Regions from separate parts of the Pantoea sp. CFCC18177 genome, predicted to be linked through region 2. Evidence: riboswitches for the same ligand, from Rfam matches in the RefSeq annotation. Region 2 holds a riboswitch; each other region holds the start of a gene.

What was found. Region 2 has a riboswitch for thiamine pyrophosphate ahead of thiM (hydroxyethylthiazole kinase). Riboswitches for the same ligand answer to the same signal wherever they lie in the genome.
Region 1: linked by a shared signal. The riboswitch ahead of ACPUC8_RS06100 (LuxE/PaaK family acyltransferase) and the one ahead of thiM (hydroxyethylthiazole kinase) in region 2 are both predicted to bind thiamine pyrophosphate.
Region 3: linked by a shared signal. The riboswitch ahead of thiB (thiamine ABC transporter substrate binding subunit) and the one ahead of thiM (hydroxyethylthiazole kinase) in region 2 are both predicted to bind thiamine pyrophosphate.
Region 4: linked by a shared signal. The riboswitch ahead of thiC (phosphomethylpyrimidine synthase ThiC) and the one ahead of thiM (hydroxyethylthiazole kinase) in region 2 are both predicted to bind thiamine pyrophosphate.

Annotation. Positions count from the first base shown of each region.
Region 1 is NZ_JBNBPL010000004.1:118,544-123,022, forward strand. Features, by position in the region: gene ACPUC8_RS06090 (3-oxoacyl-ACP reductase) at 1-205, opposite strand, end outside; gene ACPUC8_RS06095 (acyl-CoA reductase) at 232-1,683, opposite strand; gene ACPUC8_RS06100 (LuxE/PaaK family acyltransferase) at 1,680-2,762, opposite strand; TPP riboswitch at 2,863-2,990, opposite strand; gene ACPUC8_RS06105 (cation-transporting P-type ATPase) at 3,071-4,479, opposite strand, start outside.
Region 2 is NZ_JBNBPL010000002.1:6,849-11,327, reverse strand. Features, by position in the region: gene ahpF (alkyl hydroperoxide reductase subunit F) at 1-1,024, shown strand, start outside; gene ACPUC8_RS02130 (hypothetical protein) at 1,091-1,294, opposite strand; TPP riboswitch at 1,620-1,714, shown strand; gene thiM (hydroxyethylthiazole kinase) at 1,748-2,536, shown strand; gene thiD (bifunctional hydroxymethylpyrimidine kinase/phosphomethylpyrimidine kinase) at 2,533-3,333, shown strand; gene fbaB (class I fructose-bisphosphate aldolase) at 3,482-4,479, shown strand, end outside.
Region 3 is NZ_JBNBPL010000006.1:89,579-94,057, reverse strand. Features, by position in the region: gene ACPUC8_RS08265 (MFS transporter) at 1-292, opposite strand, end outside; gene sgrR (HTH-type transcriptional regulator SgrR) at 547-2,208, shown strand; TPP riboswitch at 2,244-2,336, shown strand; gene thiB (thiamine ABC transporter substrate binding subunit) at 2,385-3,371, shown strand; gene thiP (thiamine/thiamine pyrophosphate ABC transporter permease ThiP) at 3,371-4,479, shown strand, end outside.
Region 4 is NZ_JBNBPL010000041.1:6,481-10,959, reverse strand. Features, by position in the region: gene thiE (thiamine phosphate synthase) at 1-125, opposite strand, end outside; gene thiC (phosphomethylpyrimidine synthase ThiC) at 122-2,047, opposite strand; TPP riboswitch at 2,138-2,238, opposite strand; gene ACPUC8_RS25235 (Rsd/AlgQ family anti-sigma factor) at 2,466-2,972, opposite strand; gene nudC (NAD(+) diphosphatase) at 3,060-3,833, shown strand; gene hemE (uroporphyrinogen decarboxylase) at 3,873-4,479, shown strand, end outside.

The DNA.
Region 1 (4,479 bases), on a different contig from region 2:
GCTCAGGTGACGTCACATCCGCACGGATCGCCACAGCCGCACCGCCCAAGGCTTCACAGCTTTTTACCACTTCGGCTGCGGCCTCCTCACTGTGTAGGTAATTCACCACCACCAGCGCGCCCTCAGCGGCAAAGGCTTTGGCGATTGCCGCACCAATGCCTCGGCTGGCGCCCGTGACCAAAACCGTGCGATCAGCAAATTTCATAGATTACCTCCTGTAGAAAAACACCTTCAGTCAGCGTAAGGCGCGAATTTTTCTGCCGCCTGTTCCGCTGCGTGTTCAATTTCGGTCATGGTGACAAGATCCAGCAGGCTAAAGCGCCCATCGTGGTGCCAGCCTGCTGCGGGCGACGTCATTGCACCAAAGGCGGTGATACGCGTTACGCCCACTTTCCCCAGTCGCGAAGACAAGCGAAACAGTGCATCCGGTTCAGCCGCCACTGCAGCCGTCTGCAAATAGATTTTTTGCCGGGCAATCAGTGGAATCGCGTCTTCAATGTCATCCACGGCAATCACTTTCAACGTTCGCCCAAGCGCCGTGGGTGAGAGCGCTTCACCTACATCCACACACACCACAGCCCAGCTATCGGTTGCTTCGCCATACAAGGTGCGATCGCCCTGCAATGCGCGGATCTCTTCGGTGCTGCGCCAAGTGGCGAAGTGATGGGCCTCAGCCTGCGAAAGTATTCGACGTGGATATTTACGTGCCAGAACCTGCAACTCATGGGCGAGATAAGCAGCAAACTCCTGCGGTGAGACGCGTCCACCGCGCTCCACAAAGAGCATTTGCGGTGAATAACATCCGGCCTGGTCATAGCGCATCATGTCGAATGCGGCGCGGCGCGCCAGTTCCGTGCCCTGCCGCACATCCAGCGCCGACCGCGCCACCAAGCCAATGCTGATTTTGTGGCCGTGCGGCAGAAAACGGATGGTGACCGGAAGCTGCTGCTGAATCGCTCTAAGCGTTGGATTGCCGCCGTAAGCCATTACCACATCGGGCTGCTGGAACCACGCTGCTTCTGCCGTGCTGTCGCCGCCCTTCCACCACACCACCGCCAGGCACTCACCCAATTGCGGGTCGATGTCGGCCAGCAGTTGGGCAAACCATCCCGCCATCATCGGCTCTGCGCCGGGCAGTTTGCCGACCGTGCCCGCTTTGACCAGCAAACCGCAAATCAAACTCCACAGCGGCAACCCCGGCACATTACCTGCCCAGATATGCAGCAATAATTCAGGTCCAAACGCGCGCGCAAAGCCACCGCTGGGGCGCGGCTGGAAATCATCCAGTATTTGCGGATCGGTAAAGTCCTCTGCCAGGAACCGTTTCAACTGAGGCTGGCGAAAGGTTTTGAGATAGCCAGTCAGCCCGGAGCGGATCATCTCGGCATCAAAACCGGTGACGATGGGCAGTAACGCTTCCGCTTTGCTACGCAGTGGATGGTTGCGGTCCAGCAGACGCGAAATCGCTTCACCTACGATGGCTACAATCCTGGTCACACTAAGTGTGCTCAGATAGTCACGCGCATGGCGGCGGATATGACCGCTCAACTTCTCGATTTGCGCCGCGTTGAGATCCGGCACGGCGACATCCAGCTGTTTACCATGATGGGTGAAGCTCAGCGTATGCCACTGCACCTCGGACGATGTGAAGCCGCTCGGCAGGTAACCCGCGCTCTCTTTCACAGGGCACCTTGCGTGGCTGCGAGAAATTCGGCCATCGCCAGTGAACACCCTTTTGCATCCGCGCCCGTCACCCGCCCCAGTAACTGGAAACCGCCTGCTACGGCAACGCCTGCATCTTCAGTCAGAAGAGCCGACACCGAATTGAAATGGGCCAGATCGTGATGCACCAGCACCCCGATTTCCCCCTCGGGCACATCCTCACCCGTAAGTGGATTGACCACCCGCGTACGGATCCAGTGCGGGCCTGATTTTACCGACGGGCATTCAACATTGCCGTTGTCATAAAACTGGCTGCTGAGTTCAGTCATGCCATACATGTTGATGCACTGTTCACGCGGTACGCCCAACGCTTTGGTCAGCGCGTTGTAAAAATCGTCGGCTTCGACCTCGCGTGACTGCCCTTTAAATCCGCCGGTGTCGAGTATCCGGCTGCCCTCGGGCAAGGAAAAACAGCGCCCCTGACGTTGCAACTCATCCATCAGATGCACAAAGCTGTAGCTGGCCCCCAGCAGAGCATAAGGCTCACCGCAGATCTCGGCCTGATCGAGTGCGGCAAACAAACGCGCCCAGTCAATGCCACTGTCATTCAACATCACTGCACTGTCGGGTGTGCCGAAGGTGTGTTTTGCCAGCGTCAGGTAATGCGCCAGTGAGGAGTTCGGCAATGCGCTGCTATCGGGGAATAAGACGCCCATGCGGATACGTTCCCGGCCTGCCATAAATCGCTGGCGGAAATTGAGCGTCATGGAGCATTTCCATACATCCAGCGTGGGATGATAACTGCGCCCTTTCACCGTGCCAGTGGTGCCACTGGTCATAAATATCGCCTCCACGTCATCCGTGGCATGGCAACTCAGCGTGAGATCTTTAAAAGCCGTGATTGGGATAGCGGGGATGGCGCGCCAGTGTTTTACCGTGAATGGTGTACGTCCACGCTTAATGGCAAAGCGGCGGTAAGGTGGATTGTGCTCAAACTGATAAGCAAAGATAGCGAGTGCCAGACGGTTGAAATCGTCATCGCTGGTGTCCTGACGAGACAGAAAGGTCAGTAGCGCATCGATAAGTGCAGCTTCGGTCATGGATTCCACCTACTGTGATTGTGCGAGGTCTCTATCAGGCAAAGCCTGGTGAGGATGTTCTGTCCGCTACAAAGCACAAAGATGGAATCAGGGCGTGGAAGTGCCCTGTGTCCCGCATCCCTACGCCGGTATTAGCCGGATCAGGTTCGGAGGGTCACTACGTTGCCAGCGACAAATCGCCAGCGGGTAGAATCTCAGCCCGCTACTCGGGCACCCCTTGGAACAAGCGGCAGTCTAGGATGTTGCTCGCTCAGGTGTCAAGCCAGCAGAAAAAGGACAGCACCCACGTGTGCGGGTGCTGTTGATGTTTACGCGGTTCTGAATTTGCGGGTTAACGGCTTCTCGATTTCAACAATCAGGAACATCACAAATCCAATGATGAAGGTGATCACCCAATAGCGGAATGGAAGTCCGGTGGTGCCAAACAGCATCTGCATAAAGGGCGCGTAGATGATCAGGAGTTGCAGCACTAACAGCACCGCACTGACAATCCAGATCCCTTTGTTCATCAGTAAGCCTTTAGTCAACGAGAAGCCATCGGAGACGCGGCAGTTGAGCATATAGAACCACTGTGCGGTCACCAGCGTTTGCAGTAACACGGTACGGATAAACTCAGGGGAATAGCCACGCGGCTGTAACCAGGCTTCCAGCACAAAGGCGCTGACGGCGATCATCGAACCGACAAAAATCACGCGCCAGACCGCAAAACCGTCCATCACGTGCAGCTTAGGATCGCGTGGTGGGCGGCGCATGATGTTCTTCTCTCCCGCCTCAAAAGCCAGGCCAAAGGAGAGCGTGGCGGACGTCGCCATGTTCATCCACAGAATCAGTACCGGCGTGAGAGGAATCAGGTTCCCCGCCAACAGCGCGATAATGATCAGCAAGCCCTGTGCAAGGTTAGTGGGCATGATAAACAGGATGGTTTTTTTCAGGTTATCGTACACCCGACGCCCTTCTCGCACCGCGCTGGCAATGGTGGCAAAGTTATCATCGGTTAACACCATATCGGCAGCTTCTTTAGTGACTTCGGTGCCTTTAATCCCCATTGCCACGCCAACATCGGCTTGTTTCAGCGCTGGCGCATCATTCACGCCGTCCCCGGTCATCCCGACCACCTCTTTTCTACTCTGCAGCGCCTGCACCAGACGGAACTTATCCTCGGGGCTGGTGCGGGCAAAAATATCGTAGGTCTGCGCCGCTTCGCTCAATTGGTGATCGTCCATCACTTCTAACTCACGCCCGGTAATGGCGCTGTTGGCATTGCCGATACCCAGCATCTGACCAATACTCATCGCCGTTTGCGGGTGGTCACCGGTGATCATTTTCACGCGGATACCGGCTTGCAGGCAGTCACCAATCGCGGTGATCGCTTCAGGGCGCGGTGGGTCCATCATCCCGGCGATGCCCAGCAAGATCACCCCCTGCTGCAGGTCAGCGTGATCTAACTCTGTTTGCCCCGGTGAGGAAGGTTTCCAGGCTGCCGCCACCATGCGCAGACCTTCCCGCGCATATTCCTCGATTTTGGCCTCCCACCACGGAAGATCCAGCGGCTGCAGGCCCGCTTCCGTTTGCTGCTGCTGACACAGCCTGAATAAAACATCCGGTGCGCCGGTAATCAGTATCCGCTCCTCATCACCGATGCGATACAGCGTCGACATGTATTTGTATTGCGAATCAAACGGAATTTTACTGCGCAGTTCAGTGGTCACCACCGGCA
Region 2 (4,479 bases):
TCAGGGCCGTTTAAGCCTGGCGGAAATCGTCGGCAAAGTGGATACCAATGCTGAGAAACGTGCAGCCGAAGAGCTGAACAAGCGTGATGCCTATGAAGTGCTGATCGTCGGCAGCGGCCCCGCGGGCGCAGCGGCAGCGATCTACTCTGCTCGTAAAGGCATCCGCACGGGCCTGATGGGCGAGCGTTTTGGCGGCCAGGTGCTCGACACGGTAGACATCGAAAACTACATCTCCGTCCAGAAAACCGAAGGCGCTAAGCTGGCTGGTTCATTGCGTGCGCACGTCGATGACTACGATGTAGACGTCATTGACACCCAGAGCGCGATTAAGCTGATTCCGGCGGCGAAAGAGGGCGGTCTGCACGCGATTGAAACCGCATCTGGCGCAGTACTGAAATCACGCAGCATCATCATCGCCACCGGCGCACGCTGGCGCAACATGGGTGTGCCGGGTGAAGAGCAGTATCGCACCAAAGGCGTCACCTACTGCCCACACTGTGACGGCCCGCTGTTTAAGGGCAAACGCACGGCGGTGATCGGCGGCGGCAACTCTGGAGTGGAAGCGGCTATCGATCTGGCTGGCCTGGTTGAGCACGTGACGCTGCTGGAATTTGCCAGCGAAATGCGTGCCGATAAAGTGTTGCAGGACAAACTGCGTAGCCTGAAAAACGTCGATGTGATTCTGAATGCCCAGACCACCGAAGTGAAAGGCGACGGCAGCAAAGTGACCGGCTTGAGCTACATCGATCGTAACAACCAGACCAGCCACGAGATCGCGCTGAGCGGTATCTTTGTGCAGATTGGTTTGTTGCCAAACACCACCTTCCTCGAAGGTGCGGTGGAGCGTAACAAAATGGGCGAGATCATCATCGATGCCAAGTGCGAAACCAGCCTGAAAGGCGTATTCGCCGCCGGTGACTGCACCACGGTGCCGTACAAGCAGATCATCATTGCCAGCGGTGAAGGCGCTAAAGCCTCACTCAGCGCCTTTGATTATCTGATCCGCACCCAACCGGCTGAATAAGTTTTATTGCGATAGCCACGCAGCAGCCCCGCACCTTGTGTTGCGGGGCTTTTTTTTGCCCGATGATTATCCCAGCCAGCGGCGCGCTTCAGCATCGCTAATATCACGATAATACACTTTGTGTATTTGTTCTCCGCACCCTTTACACTGCGCTTCAATGTGCGTCGAAAAATAGTGGCGACCACCAGGAGAAATTGCCCCTTTACGGGAAATACGAATCTGATGCCAACGATGTGCGTGCGGAATAAAGCTGAATAACTTTAGGTTCATTTTCGATCCCGGAATTGGGTGGGCAGAGTCTGTCTTCAAGTCCGGAGGGGGATTAGGCCGTTTTATGGGATGTCAGGCGTTGATGCTAATCAATTAGTGGTATTGATTATCTTAATTTCCGCGTTTTTGCCTATGTAGATTAAAAAAGGAATTAATACATTAAGCGGATATATTTTCAGTTATTGATCTGGTGGGTGATGTTTATTTTATTGATGGAGGATGAATATTTTATATTTTGATGTGGCGCAATTATTCTCTCTCACCGCACAAACCACAATTTACAACCTGCGCGACTGCGCTTATCCTGTCGTCGGCATGTTCTGCATGCCATGACTCGGGGTGCCCCTGTATACAGGGCTGAGATACACCCGCTGACCTGATCTGGATAATGCCAGCGTAGGGAAGTCAGATGCCTGACCGCATTCGCCTTCTTGATCGCCGGTTGGGAGCTTTATGACACACCAGCCTGAAATACTCTCCACTACGCAGCTCGCGCAATCCCTGCACTTACTGCGGCAGCAAACTCCGTTAGTGCACTGCATGACCAACGACGTAGTGCAAACCTTTACCGCTAATGTGCTGCTGGCGTTGCAGGCGTCTCCGGCGATGGTGATTGACCCAGAAGAGGCGGCCCAATTTGCTGGTTTCGCGGATGCGTTGCTGATCAATGTGGGTACCTTAACCCGCGACCGCCGCGATGCGATGTTAGCCGCCGTGCAGGCCGCGCAGAAAGCAGGAACACCCTGGACGCTCGATCCGGTGGCAGTGGGTGCGTTATCACTGCGCACCGAATTCTGCCAACAGCTGCTGGGCCTGCAACCCGCCGCGATTCGTGGCAATGCTTCTGAAATCCTTGCGCTAGCCAATCAGGCGGCTGGAGGGCGTGGCGTGGATAGCGTGCATCAAGCGGATGCCGCGCTGAGCTCAGCCCAGCAACTGGCGCAGAAATATCAAACCGTTGTCGCGGTAACCGGAGAAGTTGATTACGTCACTGACGGTAAAAGCACGCTGGCGATCCCTGGTGGCAGCCCCTTGATGACGCGTGTGGTCGGCACCGGTTGTGCACTGTCTGCGGTGGTTGCTGCTTTCGCCAGCTTGCCAGGCGAGCGCCTGCAGCACATTGCAGCAGCGTGCCGCGTGATGTCGTTGGCGGGTGAGCAGGCTGCACGTCAGGTGCAGGGGCCCGGCAGTTTTGTCGCCGCTTTCCTTGACGGACTCTGGACTCTGGAGGTGGCGGCATGAAACGCATCAATGCTTTAACCATCGCTGGCACCGATCCAAGCGGTGGCGCGGGTATTCAGGCCGATCTCAAAGCCTTCTCCGCGTTGGGCGCTTACGGCACCAGTGTGATCACCGCACTGGTGGCGCAGAATACCTGTGGTGTGCAGTCGGTGTATCGTATTGAACCTGATTTTGTTGGCGCGCAGCTGGATTCGGTGCTGGACGATGTGCGCATCGATGCCGCCAAAATCGGTATGCTGTCTGAAACTGCGATTGTTGAAGTGGTCGCGCAGCGGCTGAAACGCGCCAGCCTGCCATTTGTGGTGCTGGATACGGTGATGATTGCGAAAAGCGGTGATCCGCTGCTGTCACCCGATGCGGTGGCGAGCGTGCGTGAGTTACTGCTGCCGCACGTCTCATTGATCACGCCGAACCTGCCGGAAGCGGCAACGCTGCTGGGTCGCGATATGGCGCAGGATGAGAAGAGCATGCTGATGCAGGGCGATGCGCTGCTGGATCTCGGCTGCGAAGCGGTGCTGATGAAGGGCGGCCATCTGAGTGATGCCGAAAGCCCAGACTGGCTGATTACACGTGCAGGACGTCAGCGCTTCACTGCCCCGCGCGTCAATACGCGACATACCCATGGCACGGGCTGCACGCTCTCGGCGGCGCTGGCGGCGTTGCGCCCTCGTCATGATAACTGGTCAGATACGGTAGAAGAGGCCAAAGCCTGGCTGCAACAGGCGCTGCTGCATGCTGATTCACTGGAAGTCGGGAAGGGCATTGGGCCGGTGCACCATTTCCATCAATGGTGGTAGGGCGTAACGCCAGATTGCCGCTTTTTCACTGCGTATCCGTCTGAAAAATGGTGTCAGCAATTTGCCAGCCTGGCGCTTTTCGGTCCAGGCTGTTGGAGGCGAATCGGCAGGTGCCGGTTCCCATCCAGCCATTTATTCAGGAGTCAACATGACGGACATCGTACAGTTATTGGGCAAAGAAGCGGACACCCTTCTTCAACATCGCTGCATGACCATTCCAGCGGACAGCCTTTATTTACCCGGCGCGGATTATGTTGATCGTGTCATGATCGACAACAATCGTTCTCCTGTCGTATTACGCAACATGCAAACGCTATACAACACCGGACGTCTGGCAGGGACCGGCTATTTGTCGATTTTGCCGGTCGACCAGGGTGTTGAACACTCTGCGGGTGCCTCATTTGCTGCTAATCCGGCCTATTTCGATCCCAGGAATATTGTTGAGCTGGCGATTGAAGCCGGCTGTAACTGTGTTGCGTCAACCTATGGCGTATTGGCATCCGTGTCGCGCCGCTATGCGCACCGCATTCCGTTTATGGTCAAGCTCAACCATAACGAGACGCTGAGTTATCCGACCCAATATGACCAGACGCTGTATGCCAGCGTAGAGCAGGCATTCAACTTGGGTGCTGTCGCCGTTGGCGCAACCATCTACTTCGGCTCTGAGCAATCACGTCGTCAGATCGAAGAGATCTCAGCGGCCTTTGAGCGCGCGCACGAACTCGGCATGGTGACGGTGCTGTGGGCGTATCTGCGTAACAATGATTTCAAGAAAGATGGCGTGGATTACCATGCCAGCGCCGATTTAACAGGCCAGGCGAACCATTTGGCCGCCACCATTGGCGCGGATATCGTGAAGCAGAAAATGGCGGAGAATAATGGCGGTTACAAGGCAGTGAACTTCGGTCATACCGACGATCGGGTTTACAGCAAACTGACCACCGAGAACCCGATCGATCTGGTGCGCTACCAACTGGCGAATTGCTATATGGGACGTGCAGGGTTGATTAACTCCGGCGGTGCTTCGGCAGGGGCCACCGACGTGGCAGAGTCTGTGCGTACGGCGGTGATTAACAAACGTGCGGGCGGAATGGGGCTGATTCTGGGCCGTAAGGCGTTTAAGAAGTCGCTGAAGGAAGGTGTGGA
Region 3 (4,479 bases), on a different contig from region 2:
CGAACAACAGGGCATTGAGCACCGCCATCAGACAGCAAAAAAGGATCAAATTACGCCGGTCACCCCGGCTGTCCGAGCGCTTCGCCATCAACAGGCTAATCACAATCCCGGCTATGGCGTTAATGGTGAAAAACAATCCCACCCAAAACGGCCGCACCTGCACTTCACGCGTCAGGAACAGACTGAGCGTGGGTGCCTGTAAGGCCCCTGCCACACCCGTCATAAAGGACACAGCCATAAAAGAGAGATAAACCGGATTGAGACGGCGCTGGCGCGTTAACAGCGATTTCATGCAGAAATCCCTTTGAGGAGAATCGGACAACAGAAAAGAGGGTAGAAGATTCCACAGCAAAACGAAAAAAGCCAGCAGAGAAAACGCTGCTGGCGGTGAAAATGCACCCTACTCAGAAAGAGGTTCTACGTCGGCAGAACCGCTGGCAGAGCGCCATTCATTGCTGAATGCCTCCCGCTCTTCCATTGCTGGGCAGTATGCCTCTAATATGGGGCAGGAAAAACTGAGCGATTCTGAGAAGGAGTTCCCCTTTTATGTCCTCTGCGCGACTGCAACAGCAGTTCATCCGCCTGTGGCAAAGCTGCCAGGGCCAGGATCAGGAAACCACACTAAGCGAGCTGGCCGATCTTTTACACTGTTCACGACGCCATATGCGTAACCTGCTCAATGCCATGCAGGCCGCAGGTTGGCTGATCTGGCAGGCAGAGGCGGGGCGCGGTAAACGCTCCACTTTAAGTTTCAATTACACCGGTTTGGCACTCCAGCAGCAGCGCGCCGAGGATCTGCTGGAGCAGGATCGCATCGAGCAGTTGGTGCAACTGGTGGGTGACAAGGATCAGGTGCGCCAGATGATCGCCGCCCACCTTGGGCGCAGTTTCCGTCAGGGGAAACACATCCTGCGCGTGCTCTACTACCGCCCATTGCCTAATCTGCTGCCCGGCTCGCCGCTGCGTCGCTCTGAAACCCATCTGGCGCGACAAATTTTCAATGGCCTGACGCGAGTAAATGAGGAAAAGGGGGAAGTCGAACCGGATATCGCCCATCACTGGCAGCAAACCTCACCGCTGCACTGGCGATTCTTTTTGCGACCGGCGATTCGCTTTCATCATGGTCGTGAACTGGAGATGGAAGATATCATCGCCTCGCTGGACCGCGTGCGCACCCAGCCGCTGTTTTCCCATATCGAGAATTTGCATTCCCCGGCGCCCTGGACGCTGGATATCCACCTGAGCCAACCTGACGATTGGTTGCCCTGGCTGTTGGCTAGCGTCAGTGCCATGATCCTGCCGCGCGAATGGCCCACGCTGCGCCATTTTTCACGCCAACCCATCGGCACCGGACCCTACAGCGTGGTGCGTAATCAGCAGACACAGCTAAAAATCGCCGCCTGGGATGACTATTTTGGCTATCGCGCCTTAATTGATGATGTGTCTATTTGGGTATTGCCTGAGATCAGTGATGAACTGGTGTACGCCGGGGTGAAACTGCAGGGTGAAACCGCGGATGAGAAGTCCGAAGAGAGCCGGCTTGAAGAAGGCTGCTATTTTCTGCTGTACGATCAGCGGTCCGAACGTGGACGCGATGCCCATTTTCGCCGCTGGGTCAGCTATCTGTTCAATCCCATCGCCCTGCTGAACCATGCAGGAGTAGGTTATCAGCGCTACTGGTTCCCGGCGTACGGTTTACTGCCGCGCTGGCACCATCGTCGCGACCTGACGCCTGCCACAAAACCTGAAGGGTTAACGCAACTGACACTGAGCTGGTACAGCCATCATGTCGAACATGAGGGCATCGCAAATGCGTTACGTCCGCTACTGGCGGAACAAGGTGTTGAGCTAATTACCCAAGAACTCAGCTATGAAGCGTGGTTCGAGGGCGCGGGTGAAAGCGATATCTGGCTCGGCAGCGTCAATTTTACGTTACCACTGGACTACGCACTGTTTGCCCAACTGTACGAGCTGCCGCTGATGCATCACTGTGTGCCCATTGACTGGCAAGCCGATGCTGAACAGTGGCGACAAAAAAACCTGCCTCTGGCCGAATGGAGCAAACATCTGGTCAACAATGACTTCATCCATCCGCTGTTTCACCACTGGTTATTGCTTGAAGGTCAACGCAGTATGCGTGGGGTGCGCCTGAACACGCTCGGCTGGTTTGACTTTAAATCGGCCTGGTTTGCGCCGCCGGAGTTGTGAGGCTTTCACGCTGTCACAGAAGTGTCTAAACTAGGCCGTTCTCAACGGGGTGCCCTTTTCGGGCTGAGATAAACCCGTCGAACCTGATCCGGTTAATACCGGCGTAGGGATTTGAGATGTCCATTAACTCAGATCCTTTGCGACTCGAACTTATTATTCTCCTTAAGGAGCGCAAAGTGTTAAACAAAGTCCTGCCTCTGGTCCTGCTGGTTGCTGCCCCGGCTTTCGCCGCAAAACCAGTACTCACCGTGTATACCTATGATTCCTTCTCTGCGGACTGGGGCCCTGGCCCAGCGGTTAAAAAAGCCTTTGAAGCTGAATGTGGCTGCGAGCTGAAATATGTCGCCCTGAAAGATGGTGTGTCACTGCTCAACCGCGTGCGCATGGAAGGCAAAAACAGCAAAGCTGATGTGGTGCTGGGTCTCGACAATAATCTGGTGCAGGCCGCCGAGAAAACCGGCTTGTTCGCCAAGAGCTCCGTGGACACCAGCAAACTCCAGTTACCGGATGCCTGGCACAACGACACCTTCATTCCGTTTGACTACGGCTACTTCGCATTCGTTTACGATAAGAACAAGCTGAAGAACCCGCCGAAAAGCCTGAAAGAGTTGGTGGAAAGCCCTGAGAAGTGGCGCGTGATTTATGAAGATCCGCGCACCAGTACGCCAGGCCTCGGTTTACTGCTGTGGATGCAGAAAGTGTACGGCGATCAAGCACCTGACGCCTGGCAGAAGCTGGCAAAAAAGACCGTCACGGTCACCAAGGGTTGGAGTGAAGCCTACGGTTTGTTTCTGAAAGGGGAAAGCGATCTGGTGCTGAGTTACACCACCTCTCCGGCTTACCACATCATTGAAGAGAAAAAAGAGAACTACGCGGCAGCACCTTTCAGCGAAGGGCACTATTTGCAGGTGGAAGTTGCAGCTCAACTCGCCAGCAGCAAGCAACCGAAACTGGCGCAGCAATTTATGCAGTTTATGGTCTCTCCGGCCTTCCAGCAGACCATTCCCACCGGCAACTGGATGTATCCAGTGATTAAAAGCGATCTGCCAGCGGGTTATCAGTCATTGTCCAAACCGGCGACGGCGCTGCAGTTCACACCTGCACAAGTTGCTGACCATCGCGCCGATTGGATCAGCGCATGGCAACGCGCCGTTAGCCAATAATGCCCGGTTGGTTGATTCCTGGCACGGCCATCGCACTCCTACTCTGTGCGGTGGCGCTGCTGGCCTTTGGCGCGCTGGTCGTGGCCGCGCCAGTGACAGACTGGTGCGCCCTGCTCACTGACAGTTATCTGCATCATGTGCTGGCGTTCTCCTTTGAGCAGGCGCTGCTGTCGGCCCTGTTCTCCGTGCTGCCCGCCATTTTGCTCGCGCGGGCGCTCTATCGCCGTCGCTTCCCCGGACGAACGCTGTTGCTACGCCTTTGCGCCATGACGCTGGTGCTGCCGGTGCTGGTCGCGGTGTTCGGGCTGCTCAGCGTCTACGGTCACAGCGGCTGGCTGGCCCAACTCTGTGCTCTGTTGGGCCTTGATTACCGCTTCTCACCTTATGGTTTGCAGGGCATTCTGCTGGCGCACGTGTTCTTCAATCTGCCTTTGGCCACGCGCATTCTATTGCAGGCGCTGGAGAATATTCCCGGTGAACAGCGCCAGCTGGCCGCACAGCTTGGTCTGCGTGGCTGGAACCAGTTTTGTCTGCTGGAGTGGCCGTGGTTGCGCCGCCAAATCCTGCCCACCGCCGCGCTGATCTTTATGCTGTGCTTTGCCAGTTTCGCCACGGTGCTGGCGTTGGGTGGTGGCCCGCAAGCCACCACGCTGGAGTTGGCGATCTATCAGGCGTTGAGTTTCGATTACGATCCCAGCCGGGCGGCGCTGCTGGCACTGCTCCAGCTCGGTTGCTGCTTAATGCTGGTGCTGTTAAGCCAGCGCTTTAGCAAAGCCATCCCCACGGGCAGCCAGAACATTCGCGGTTGGCGTGACCCGCAGGATTCCTGGCAGGCACGCATCAGCGATACCCTACTGATTGGCCTTGCGCTCTTGCTGCTCCTGCCGCCCTTAGCCGCAGTGGTTGTTGATGGCTTACGCGGCGGCGTGGCGGGCGCGCTGCAACAACCTGCGCTGTGGCAGGCGACCTTGACGTCACTGCGCATCGCGCTCGGTGCCGGGCTGCTGTGCGTGATACTGACCATAATGCTGCTGTGGAGCAGCCGAGAATTACGCCAGCGCCAACGTAAGGTGGCGGCTCAGGCGATGGAACTGAGCGGTATGCTGAT
Region 4 (4,479 bases), on a different contig from region 2:
CAATCTTTGATACGCAGTTGCAGGGTGCGCACACCGGCTTCCAGCAGGCGTTTAATCCACTCTACGCTATCAACAACGGGATACAGCCCCAGTTTCGGGGCGGTGGCCGGAAAGGCGTCGGTCATACTTTTTCCTCTTTAAGGGCATCGGCGGCGTGATAGATCTCACCACCACGGCTACGGAAGGCGTCTGACATTTGCGCCATGCCAATTTCAATCGGCTGCGCTTCTGCCTGCTGGCGAGCAGCATATTCACGCACTTCCTGAGTAATTTTCATTGAGCAGAATTTGGGGCCGCACATCGAGCAGAAGTGAGCGACTTTCCCTGATTCCTGCGGCAAGGTTTCATCGTGGTAGGCTCGCGCGGTGTGCGGATCGAGTGCCAGATTGAATTGATCTTCCCAGCGGAATTCGAAACGCGCTTTCGACATGGCATTATCGCGGATCTGGGCTCCGGGATGCCCCTTCGCCAGATCGGCCGCATGGGCGGCGATTTTATAGGTGATCAATCCCTGTTTCACATCTTCTTTATTTGGCAGACCCAAGTGCTCTTTCGGTGTGACGTAGCACAGCATGGCACAGCCAAACCAACCAATCATCGCGGCACCAATTCCTGATGTGAAGTGATCATAACCGGGTGCGATATCTGTGGTGAGTGGTCCGAGCGTATAAAACGGCGCTTCATGGCAGTGCTCCAGCTGTTCGGTCATGTTACGGCGGATCATCTGCATTGGCACGTGGCCAGGGCCTTCAATCATCACCTGCACATCGTATTCCCAGGCGATCTTCGTTAGCTCACCCAAGGTGTGCAGTTCGGCAAACTGCGCTTCATCGTTGGCATCCTGAATCGACCCTGGACGCAGACCATCACCCAGTGAGAGGGCAACATCATAAGCCGCACAGATCTCGCAGATCTCGCGGAAGTGCAGATACAGGAAACTCTCCTGATGATGCGACAGGCACCACTTCGCCATGATCGATCCCCCGCGCGAGACAATGCCGGTCAGACGTTTGGCGGTCATCGGAACATAGCGCAACAGCACGCCCGCGTGAATGGTGAAGTAATCGACGCCCTGTTCGGCTTGCTCAAGCAGGGTGTCGCGGAAGATTTCCCAGTTCAGATCTTCCGCTACGCCGTTAACCTTCTCCAGCGCCTGATAAATCGGTACGGTTCCAATCGGCACCGGACTGTTTCGCAAAATCCATTCCCGCGTTTCATGGATGTAACGGCCTGTGGAGAGGTCCATCACGGTATCGGCGCCCCAGCGCGTTGACCACACCAGTTTCTCTACTTCCTCCTCAATCGATGAACTCACCGCCGAGTTGCCGATATTGGCATTCACTTTGACCAAAAAGTTACGGCCAATGATCATCGGTTCAGATTCAGGGTGATTAATGTTGGAGGGGATAATGGCTCGACCGCTGGCCACTTCCTGGCGGACAAATTCGGCGGTAATGTTTTCCGGCAGATGCGCCCCGAAGCTGTGCCCGGGATGTTGTTGCAGCAGCACTTCACCACGAATACGTTCGCGCCCCATGTTTTCACGGACCGCAATAAACTCCATTTCAGGCGTAATCATTCCCTGTCGAGCATAGTGCAACTGCGTCACACAGCGGCCGGTTTTCGCACGGCGTGGCTGGGGTAGGTGCTCAAAGCGCAGATGATCCAGTCCCTCATCGGCCAAGCGCTGCTGGGTATAACTGGAACTTAGCTGGTGGATCGCTTCGCTGTCATCACGTTCGGCAATCCAGCTGGCACGCAATTTCGCCAATCCCTGATGCACATCGATAGTGGCTTCCGGGTCACCATAAGCACCTGCGGTGTCATACACCGGCACAGCTTCATTCGGCTCAAGCTTAGGGTTCTCTCTGGTGCCGCCAATCTGAGTTGGGCTCAGCTGGATTTCGCGCATCGGTACACGAATATCCTCACGGCTACCGGTGATCCAGATACGTTTTGAGTTGGGAAAAGCGGTGCCTTGCAGTGAATCAATAAATTCCTGCGCTTGTGCACGTTGTTCACGACGAGAAGTTTTAGCAACAGACATAGCAAATTTCCTGATTTAAGGGGAAGTTGCTTGTCCAGAGTTCGGAAGGAGTAACAGAAGCGATACCGGGCGCCAACACGCATCGTTCTGGTTATGTCTACTCTTGTTCCCTTCGCAGGTACTAACCTGATCAGGTTCCGCGGATCCCGAATTAACGGTCTCAGCCCCGGGGGGCACTCCGACAAGGTGTGCGTTTGCGGTTTAAGCTACTTTGCTTGCCATTTCTCGCCTGGGCAGTGCTCGTGACCGTCACGTACTTCGTGTACGCTCCGGTCCCTGCGCGCTGTCCGTGCGTGAACTGGCTGCGCACGCTACGCTTAAACCACAAACTTGCCGCTCATAAAGAGGGCAATAAAAAAAAGCCCATTCAGCATAAGAGGGCTTTTTCGGAATAACAAGCCTTTTACATCTTTCGGGGTTAAGCAGGACGTGCAATGGGGCTCTCATTGGCGACCGGAACGCTTGCCAGCTGGTTATCCCAGGCCAGTTTTACCAGTTTATCCTCCAGCGTAAAACGTGACTCCAGTACTTCACCCACTTCGGAGAGCGCCTTCTGAAACTCAACACAGTTATCATCATTGATGGCTTGCTGAAGATGGCTGTCATACAGCTGCATGATGCTATCGGTGTTGGCCTCGAGCGCGGGGTAGATCTGAGACGCGGCAATTAACGGGCTGTCACCTTGCATTTCGTTGATGATGCGTTCGTAAATACTGAAATGCCCGGTGGAGAGGTAATCCACCAGATTGTGGCAAAACGCATCCAGTGCCTGTTCATCCAGCGCTGAAAGCGCATCTTTATTCGGCTTGATGCCAATTAACTCGTAATACGTGACGAGCAACTGTCGACGGGCGCGCAACCAAGTGTCGACTAATTCATTACCGCCACCTACACGCTCTGTCAGGTCATCTAACTGGGTCAGCATATGGGGCTCCAAGTGAGTTATAGTTGTTTATTCGACACTTAACATCAGGATTCAGCGTGCCATTTGACGCTAAGGACAACGAATAAGATGCAACGTGAGATCTCAAGCGTAGACGCTGGCTGGTGGATTGTCAGCCATGAGCAAAAACTTTGGTTGCCGCAAGGTGAGCTGCCGCATGGCTTATCGAGCGATTTTGGCTTAGTGGGTAGCGCGGGCATATTGATTGGCGAATGGCAGGGTGAAAATGTCTGGTTGGTGCGTGAATCACGCCCTGACAATATGGCCTCTGTTCGCCAGCTTATCGACGAAGATGTCGGCTTGTTCCAGATTGCTGGGCGCGGTGTACAACTGGCGGAGTTTTACCGTTCCCATCGCTGGTGTGGTTACTGTGGGCATGAAATGCATCTCAGTAAACGCGAATTTGCCTGCCTGTGTCACCATTGCCGTGAGCGCTATTACCCACAAATTGCTCCCTGCATAATCGTCGCGATTCGTCGAGGCGATGAGATATTGCTCGCCAATCATGCGCGTCACCGCAACAGCATTTACACAGTATTAGCTGGCTTTGTTGAGGTTGGAGAGACGCTGGAGCAGGCCGTGGCGCGAGAGGTGATGGAGGAGAGTAATGTGCGGGTCAAGAACGTCCGTTATGTCACTTCACAGCCGTGGCCATTCCCGCACTCTCTGATGATGGCGTTTATGGCGGAATACGAAGGCGGCGAGTTGCAGCATGATGGCAAAGAGTTACTGGATGCGGGCTGGTATCGCTATGACGATCTTCCGCTGTTACCCCCGGCTGGGACGGTGGCCCGTCGTTTGATTGAAGATACCGTTGCCCTGTGCCGCGCCAGCGCCTCGTGAAAATGCTACACTGGCGGCCTTAGCATGAGAGAGCCCATTATGAGTGAACTGAAGAACGATCGTTATCTGCGCGCCCTGTTACGCCAGCCGGTAGATGTCACACCGGTGTGGATGATGCGACAAGCCGGGCGTTATTTACCGGAGTACAAAGCCACGCGCGCTGAGGCCGGTGATTTTATGTCGCTGTGTAAGAATGCGGAGCTGGCGTGTGAAGTCACGTTGCAGCCGCTGCGTCGTTATGCGCTGGATGCGGCGATCCTCTTCAGCGATATTTTGACCATTCCCGATGCGATGGGGCTGGGGCTCTATTTTGAAACGGGTGAAGGCCCGCGTTTCTCCAATCCTATTACTTGCCGCGCAGATGTCGATAAGCTGCCGATTCCCGATCCCGAGCAGGAACTGGGATACGTGATGAACGCGGTGCGTACCATTCGTCACAACCTTAAAGGCGAAGTCCCGCTGATTGGTTTCTCTGGCAGCCCGTGGACGCTGGCAACCTATATGGTTGAAGGCGGTAGCAGCAAAGCCTTCACCAAAATCAAAAAGATGATGTATGCCGAGCCACAAACGCTGCACAAGTTGCTCGATAAGCTGGCTGACAGCGTCATTCTGTATCTAAACGCCCAGATCAAAGCCGGTGCTCAGT